DNA from 2 places in the Brevibacterium sp. HMSC08F02 genome. Region 1 is predicted to be linked to the other one. Evidence: predicted binding sites of a transcription regulator. Region 1 holds the regulator's gene; the other holds the start of a gene.
The links. Region 1 encodes HrcA, which represses chaperone genes, less so after heat shock. Its sites were predicted from a motif close to TTNGCACTCGNNNNNNNCGAGTGCNAA; they were not measured.
Positions count from the first base shown of each region.

Region 2: the regulator HrcA is predicted to act here: its motif matches at 3,165-3,191, upstream of groES (co-chaperone GroES).

Region 1 covers NZ_KV789361.1:52,152-56,568, reverse strand. Annotated here, with positions in the region: gene HMPREF3172_RS06500 (PhoH family protein) at 1-114, opposite strand, end outside; gene HMPREF3172_RS06495 (16S rRNA (uracil(1498)-N(3))-methyltransferase) at 149-922, opposite strand; gene dnaJ (molecular chaperone DnaJ) at 919-2,025, opposite strand; gene hrcA (heat-inducible transcriptional repressor HrcA) at 2,122-3,126, opposite strand; gene HMPREF3172_RS06480 (DUF3097 domain-containing protein) at 3,326-4,174, shown strand; gene HMPREF3172_RS06475 (GNAT family N-acetyltransferase) at 4,174-4,417, shown strand, end outside.
Region 2 covers NZ_KV789351.1:89,865-94,281, forward strand. Annotated here, with positions in the region: gene HMPREF3172_RS04330 (acyltransferase family protein) at 1-562, opposite strand, end outside; gene groL (chaperonin GroEL) at 950-2,536, opposite strand; gene groES (co-chaperone GroES) at 2,619-2,912, opposite strand; gene HMPREF3172_RS04345 (TatD family hydrolase) at 3,261-4,190, opposite strand; gene metG (methionine--tRNA ligase) at 4,196-4,417, opposite strand, start outside.

The DNA of each region.
Region 1 (4,417 bases):
GACGTCGGGGAACAGCTTTTCGACTGTCCGCAGGTTCTGATCCTGCGGTCCGTACAGTGCGATGAGGTCGACGGATTCGGGAACGGACAGTGCGGTGCTCTGGTCAGTGTCCAGGAGAGCTTCCTTTCCTCAGTTCTCTTCTACCAGCCTAGCTGTTTTCGGACGGGTCCCAGCGTCCCAGTTCCTGCTGGGCAAGCGCGAGTGCGATTGGGCCCGCCGAAGATGCCCGCAGAACCGTGGGGCCGAGCACCGCGGTGACGGCTCCGGCTTCTTCCATCTGCTGTCGTTCTGCGTCCGTGATACCGCCCTCGGGGCCGACGACCACGTAGATTTCATCCGCCTCACGCTGTCTGAGCTCACTGCGCACAGTCTGCACGAAGGGTCGGGTTCCGCTTTCGTGCAGAACGATGACGAGCGCGCCTTCGCGCGCTTTCTCGACCGCGAACGAGGTGGAGCTCAGCTGCTCGAGCTGTGGAAAGTTCACGCGCCGGGACTGGAGGGCGGCCGCCTGGATGAGGTTGGCCCATTTGTCGTGCGCTTTAGCGGCCTTCGTGCCTTTCCACTGCACGATTGAGCGTTGCGCCTGCCACGGCACGACCACGTCGACGCCGACTTCGACCGCGGTTTCCACTGCCGCTAGGTCGCGGTCCCCCTTAGCCAAAGCCTGGATCAGACCAAGCCGAGGGCTCTGCGGATGCTCGCGCTCCACCTCGTCAATCTTAAGAACAGCGGCTTCTTTAGAAGCCGATTCGAGAACCCCGCGCACCCGCAGACCAGCCCCGTCGGTGAGTTCGAGGGCTTCGCCGGCTTTCATCCGCCGTACGATCACGGCGTGACGGTGTGCCTGGCCGGTAAGCGTCAGGCTCTGGCCGGGGCGGACGTCCCCCAGCGGGACGTCGGTGTAGAAGACGGGAAGACTCACGACCTGTGTGCGAACCTTTCGCGGAAGCGGCTGAAGGCGCTCTTGGACTTCTTCTGCAGACCGTGGTCGGCCGAGTCTTCGCCGCGCATTTGTGAGAGCTGCTGCAGGAGCTTCTTCTGTTCGCCGTTGAGTTTGGTGGGCGTCTGCACGACGACCGTCACCAGCAGGTCGCCGCGGCTTTCGCGGCGCAGGCGGCCCGCACCGAGCCCGGCCAGTGTTTCCACGGTGCCGGTCTGAGTGCCCGGTTCGATTGTCAGTTCACGCGGACCGTCGAAGGTTTCGAGTGTCACGGTGCTGCCGAGAGCCGCTGTAGTCATGGGCACGGACAGTTCGGCGCGCAGGTTGTCGCCATCACGAGTGAAGACGTCATGTTCGCGGACGGTGATTTCGATGTGGAGGTCACCAGCCGGGCCGCCGCCGGGGCCGACCTCACCGTGGCCGGACAGGAGGATGCGGGTGCCGTCGTGCACGCCGGCGGGAATCTTGACGGCGAGGGTCTTCTCTTCGCGCACACGGCCCTCACCGCCACAGCTGTTGCAGGGGTCTTTGATGACATCGCCGTAGCCGGAGCAGTTACCGCACACCTGCTGGGTGCGCATGTCACCCAGGATGGTCCGCTGAACAGCCGAAATGGTGCCCGCTCCGTGGCACAGGCCGCAGGTTTCGGGTTTGGTGCCTTCGCGGGCACCGCCGCCGTGGCAGGTTTCGCACGTGACGGCCGTCTGCACGCGAATGTCTTCTTTTCCGCCGAAGACAGCGGTTTCGAGGTCGATCGTGAGTTCAACAAGGGCGTCGCGGCCGGGGCGAACGCGCTGGTTCGGCGGGCCGGCCTGGCGTGGGCCTCCCCCGCCGAAGAACGTGTCGAACAGGTCGGAAAAGCCGCCGAATCCACCGGCGCCTCCGGTGGAGCCGCCCATGTCGTACTGGCGTCGCTTATCCGGGTCCGACAATGTTTCGTAGGCCACGGAGACTTTTTTGAATTCGTCTTCGTGACCGGGGTTGACGTCCGGGTGGTACTTGCGGGCGAGCTTCCTGTAGGCCTTTTTGATGTCGTCTGCGGAAGCGTCGCGTTCAACGCCAAGTGTTTCGTAGTGATCGCTCACTGCTTCTTCTTTCGTTCGGATGCGTCTGTGAAAGTACGGGGTTCAGTGGTGTGCTTGCGGTCTTTGGAAGGGCGGTCAGCTGGTCAGAGCGTGCAGTCAGTCCGACAGGATGGTTGACACGTATTTCGCTACGGCTCTGACGGCTGCCATTGTTGTCGGGTAGTCCATGCGGGTGGGGCCGAGCACTGCCAGTGAGGCGGTTGTGTCTTCTGTTCCGTAGCCGGTTGCGATGAGTGATGCTCCGGCAAGCGCTTCGAAGCGGTTCTCACTGCCGATCTGCACGGCAATTCCGTCAGCCTGCATGTCCGCGAGCAGTTTCAGCAGCACAACCTGTTCTTCGATTGCTTCGAGCAGCGGACCCATATGGGTGCCGAACTCACTGCCTGCTCGGGCGAGGTTGGCGGCGCCTGCCATGATCAGCCGGTCCTGCCGTTTGCTGCGGGCAAGTTCCACCAGCCGTTCGGCGATTGCGGTTGCAGTCTGAGCAAGTGCCGCAGGCACTGCGAGTCCGCTGAGGGTGTCTTCAACAGCGTCGAGCCGCGTGTCTTCCAGCTCCTCGTTGAAGGCACGCCTCATGCCCCGGACATCGTCTTCGTCAACCGGGTCGAGCACTTCGACTATGCGCTGTTCGACTTCACCGGTGTCGGTGATGAGGATGACGAGGATCCGCTCGGGGCTCAGCTGCACCAGTTCGATGCGCCGGATGGTGGTCTGTGCGCGCACCGGGTATTGGATGAGGGCCACTTGGTGTGTCAGCCGCGACAGCAGTCGGACTGTCTGCGCGAGGGTGTCGTCAATGCTCTGTGTGCTGGACAGGATCTGGGAAATGGCCCGCTTTTCTGCGCTGGAGAGCGGTTTGACGTCGTCGATGCGGTCAACGAAGGCTCGGTAGCCCGCATCGGTCGGGATGCGGCCGGCCGATGTGTGGGGCTGTGCGATGAGGCCTTCTTGTTCGAGTGCCGCCATGTCGTTGCGGATGGTGGCTGAGGAAACACCGAGTTTGTGACGTTCGACAAGGGCTTTCGAGCCGACCGGTTCGTTGGTGGCCACATAGTCTTCGACGATGGCCCGCAGAACTCTGCTGCGCCGCTCGTCGTTCATCCCGGATCGCTCCCATCTGCACCCAACCAGGCGGCGCGTGTCAGCCGCACCGCCTTGGCACTCTCAGTCCTAGAGTGCCAATTCTAGTGATGCGCGCACATCTATACAAACGCCCCACCTCTGCGGATGTCGACCCTGCGAGCAAAACCACGCACGACAATGCGACCAGTGGCGCCGGTACGCGGGTACCGTGGTCGTCATGTCTGACCGCTATGGACGCGATGTCCTCTCTTCTGGCCGCACCCACCAACGACCTCAGACCCAACAGGTTGAGGTCAAACGCGGAATGGTCGTTGAAGAGGTTGAGACCGGCTACGTCGGAGCCATTGTGAAGCTCGAGAAGACCAACGGCGGTTTCCTCATCCACCTCGAAGACCGGCACGGTCGCACGCAGGCGTTCCCCCTGGGCTTCGGCTACCTGCTCGAGGGCAGGCCGGTGGAGCTCGTGCGCCCGCGACCAACCGCACAGAAACAGCCCGGACGCACCGCCTCGGGAAGCCGTGCCGTGCAGACCAAGGCGCGAGTCGCCCGGGGCAGCCGTATCTGGGTTGAGGGAAAGCACGATGCGGAGCTGGTCGAAAAGATCTGGGGTGACGACCTGCGGGTCGAGGGGGTTGTTGTGGAACCCCTAGGCGGCCTGGATGACCTCATGGAGGCGCTCGTCGAGTTCCAACCGGATGCCGAGCACCGGGTTGGAGTACTTGCCGACCACCTAATCGAGGGCACAAAGGAAACGCGGATCGTCAGCGAAGTCGCCAGGCAGCCGTGGGCTGAGCACGTGCGAGTCACGGGTCACCCGTACGTCGATATTTGGCAGGCCGTGAAGCCGTCTGTTGTTGGGATTGCCGAATGGCCGCAGGTGCCGCGCGGAGAAGATTGGAAGCTGGGTGTTCTGCGCCAGATCGGCTGGCCGCACGCCGACCACACCGACACGGCACGAGCCTGGCAGCGGATTCTCGGTTCAGTGAGGTCCATCGGGGATGTCGACTGGACCCTGTCAGGTCGAGTCGAAGAACTCATTGACTTCGTGACCGTAGGCAGGCACTGATGGCGCACAGCGAAAACCGTTTCCTCAATGCCGGTGAACTGTCTGACGGTGCTGTGACTCTCCGCCCGTACCGACTGGATGACGCAAACGACCTTGTGGCCACCTGCACCGACCCCGCCGTGCTCGAATGGACGCAGGTCCCCCAGCACTACACCCGTGACATGGCGCTTGACTGGTGCGCGAACCCACCGGAACCCTCGTGGGTCATCACCTCCCCAACAGCAGAACACCCTGGCCGATACT
Region 2 (4,417 bases), on a different contig from region 1:
CAATGGCAATAGCCCGAACAAAGCGCGTTCCCCGAACTGTGCCGGCAATGATTGCCACTGCCACAAAGAAAAATGGCAACACTACATAGAACTGTCCCTGCACCGACAAGGACCAAAAGTGCTGGTACAACGACGTCTGGGGTCCCGCAGCACCATAAGCCAGCTGTGAGCGGATGAGCTCGAAGTTCTCAAAGTACAGAAGCGACGCACGTGCCTCGGTGAAAGCTTGACGATGATCGGCTTTCGGCAGGATGAAATACGAGGCAACAGCCGTGACACCGATGACCAGCGCGGCAGGTATGAATATTCGCCGGAATAGTCGGCCGAAGTACTTCGTCAGATTGACCTTGCCGGTGCTGTCGAACTCCCGCAGGAGCATGCCGACAAAGAGGAAACCGGTGACGGTCAGAAAGATGTCGATGCCGCCGGAAACGCGGCCCTGGCCAAACAGGTGGAAGAGCACAACACCCAACAGCGCAAGCCCACGGACACCGTGAAGCTCACGACGAAACCTGCGTTCGGGGATACCCAGTTTCGGAGACACACGCACCGTGGAACTCACTGCACCGAACTTTCATCTCTACTCGACGTCTACAGCATGCGCGGGCATGCTCGGTTCTCGTTATGGCTGAAAGCCAATTGGTCCACCCTCTCGACTTAAAGTTTCAGAAAAGTGAACGCACGGTTGCAGCGAGGGATAACTTCAGCTGGAAGCCGAGATCCACCTCGTTCTTCTTTCGAGCTGCCCCTGCCATTGGCACAAAAACTCCCGTTAGCAACAGAAACTCCCGTTAGCCGGACTGCTAATGGGAGTTTCTGTTGCTAACGGGTGGGCGACCCCAAAAACCAGCACGCAACTCGGCTTAAAAACGACGAAGGGCGGATGGAGAGTCTCCATCCGCCCTTCGTTCACTGAGCTCAAACCGAAGTGCGAGCCTCAGCTAGACGATCAGTCTTCTTCGTCTTCTTCCTGCTTCTCGACAACCAGCGATTCGGTGGTGAGAACCAGTGCTGCGATCGATGCTGCGTTGCGCAGTGCCGAACGGGTGACCTTGACCGGGTCGATCACGCCCTTGCCGATGAGGTCGCCGTATTCGCCGGTTGCGGCGTTGTAGCCCTGGCCGAGTTCGAGTTCTTCGACCTTGGACACAACGACGAAGCCGTCCTGTCCGGCGTTTTCGGCAATCCAGCGAAGCGGCTGACGCACAGCGCGGCGCACGATGTCAGCACCGGTGGCTGCGTCACCTTCGAGGCCGAGGCCTTCGGCTGCAGCGGATGCGTGCACGAGTGCGGTACCGCCACCAGCGACGATGCCTTCTTCGATGGCCGCGCGGGTTGCAGCGACTGCGTCTTCGACGCGGTGCTTGCGTTCCTTGAGCTCGACTTCGGTGGCTGCGCCGACCTTGATGACGGCAACGCCGCCGGCCAGCTTAGCCAGGCGTTCCTGCAGCTTTTCGCGGTCCCATTCGGAGTCGGTCTTTTCGACCTCAGCGCGAATCTGGGCGACGCGACCGGCAACAGCTTCGTCTGCTCCGCCGCCGTTGACGACCGTGGTGTTGTCCTTGGTCACGGTGACGGTGCGTGCGGTGCCGAGCTGTTCCAGGGTGGCCTGTTCGAGCTTCATGCCCATGTCCGGGGTGATGACTTCGCCGCCGGTGAGGACTGCGAGGTCTTCCAGGATTGCCTTGCGGCGGTCGCCGAAGCCGGGAGCCTTGACGGCAGCAACGTTGAGGATGCCGCGCATCTTGTTGACAACCAGCGTCGACAGGGCTTCGCCTTCGACGTCTTCGGCGATGATCAGCAGCGGCTTGGATGCCTGCTGAACCTTTTCGAGCACCGGCAGGAGGTCCTGGATGTTCGAGATCTTGCCCTGGTTGATGAGGATGTAGGGGTCCTCAAGCACTGCTTCCTGACGGTCTGCATCAGTGATGAAGTACGGCGACAGGTAGCCCTTGTCGAACTGCATGCCTTCGGTGAATTCGAGTTCAACCGCGGAGGCCTGCGATTCGTCAATCGTGATGACGCCGTCCTTGCCGACCTTGTCGAATGCGTCGGCGATGAGTTCGCCGATTTCTTCGGACTGTGCCGACAGTGCTGCGACGTGTGCGATTTCCTTGGAACCGGAAACGTCGCGAGCAATTTCGAGCAGGCGAGCTTCAACAGCTGCGACCGCTGCTTCGATGCCGGCCTTGAGCTGGCCGGGGGCTGCACCGGCGGCAACGTTGCGCAGGCCTTCGGACACGAGTGCCTGTGCGAGAACGGTTGCGGTGGTGGTGCCGTCACCTGCGACGTCGTTGGTCTTGGTGGCGACTTCCTTGGCCAGCTGTGCGCCGAGGTTTTCGTAGGAGTCGTTGAGTTCGACTTCGCGGGCGATGGTCACACCGTCGTTGGTGATGGTGGGTGCGCCCCACGCCTTGTCGAGGACGACGTTGCGGCCCTTGGGTCCCAGCGTCACTTTGACGGTGTCGGCCAGAACGTTGACGCCCTTTTCGAGTGCCTTGCGGGCTTCGTCGTCGAACAGAAGGGTCTTAGCCATGGTTCACTTCTCTTTCTGTAAGCCGTTGCCTGTACGGCAAGCGCCGCCTGTCAGGCGGCGGTTGCTGTGGTTGCGGAAGTGATCAGGCGATGACTGCGAGGACATCGCGAGCCGAGAGCACCAGGTACTCTGCGCCTGCGTACTTGACTTCGGTGCCGCCGTACTTGGAGTAGATGACCTTGTCGCCGACTTCGACGTCGACGGGCACGCGGGTGCCGTTTTCGGCAACGCGACCCGGTCCGACTGCGACGACTTCGCCTTCCTGCGGCTTTTCCTTGGCGGTGTCCGGGATGACGAGGCCGGAGGCAGTGGTCTGTTCGGCTTCGACCTGACGGACGACGATCCTGTCTTCAAGCGGCTTGATGTTCACCGACATGGAGGAAACTCCTTCGATCAGTTGTATGAAGGTTGCTGTGTTCAACTTGAGCGGAGGGGACAGCTGGGGCGCTGTCTTCTGACCATGCGCCGCCTGCTTTGGTCTGTTTCCTGCCGTCGTCGCGGGTGCCGGCTGGAACGGTCCTTGACGAGTGCGGTGTGCTGAGGTTTTCGGCTGAGCCCTGTGCTCAGCTCATTGTTCAGCGATTAGCACTCGCACCACTCAGGTGCTAATTCAGACTGTAGTCCGCGTCTGGCACTCGGTCAAGCGGAGTGCTAAACCAACGCGCCTGGCGGCACGCTGACTGCCCAGCTGGCAGCCAATACACGCGCCAGATTCGAAGTCAGCTCAGGCCCACTCCCCGATGGCCCGCAGCGCGTTGGCGGTGGTGGTGTTCGCGATGTGCTCTTCAGATACTCCGCGAACTTCGGCCAGCTTGCGCGCGTTGAGTGCAGCGAGGTAGGGCCCGCCGGGCTTGCCGCGGTGTGGGTGGGGTGTGAGGAACGGTGCGTCGGTTTCAGTCAGCAGGAGTTCGTCCGGCACGACCGCCGCGGCTTCGCGCAGCCCGGCAGCGTTTTTGAACGTGATGTTGCCGGCAAAGGACATGAAGTATCCGCGGCGAGCGCATTCTTCGGCCATGTCAACGTCCCCGGAGAAGCAGTGGAGGATGGTGACGTCTGGCGCACCGACTTCGGCCAGGGTGTCGAGGACATCCTGGTGGGCTTCGCGGTCGTGAATCTGCAGGGCGAGGCCGCGGCGCTTGGCGATTTCGATGTGCGCGCGGAAGGATTCCTTCTGCGCGTCCATGTCGGCGCTGTCGGATGCGTCGGTGCGGAAGTAGTCGAGCCCGGTTTCGCCGACGACCCGCACGCGTTCGCGCCCGGCGAGTTCGTCGATTTCGGCCAGGGCTTCGTCCAGCTGCCCTGCGCGGGCAAGCGTGGGAGCTTCGTTGGGATGCAGAGCGACTCCACCCAGCAGCCAGGGCCTTCCATCCTCGGCTTCGGATGCCACGATGTCGGCTGTCCAGCGGGCGGCCGGCAGGTTGCATCCGATCTGGACTACTCGTTCGATGCCGGCCGCCATGGCCGATTCGTAGAAGAACGACAGCGGCGGAAACTGTTCGTCTTCGCCGGGCACGACGTCTTCTGCGATGACTTCGCCGGCCTTCAGCGGCAAGCGCACGCCGGTGCAGATGTCCAGGTGGGTGTGGGAGTCAACACCGGGCGCTGCCAATCGTTCGGGTACGTCCGGGTACTCTCCCGCTGCGCGTGAGGCCACGCTTATCAGTCCTCCGGTTCGACGTATTTGGGGAACACGGGTTCGGGTTTGGGAAGCTCGGTGCCGCCTGCCAGGCGTTCATCCAGAGCGGCGAAGCTGCGCGGGTCGCCGGCTTCGATGTTGTGTGCACCCGCTTCAGCCTTTCCGGCTTCCACACCCAGAAGGTCAAGGACCTTGGATGCGGATTCGGGCATGATCGGCTGAACCAGGATGGTTACGCGGCGCAG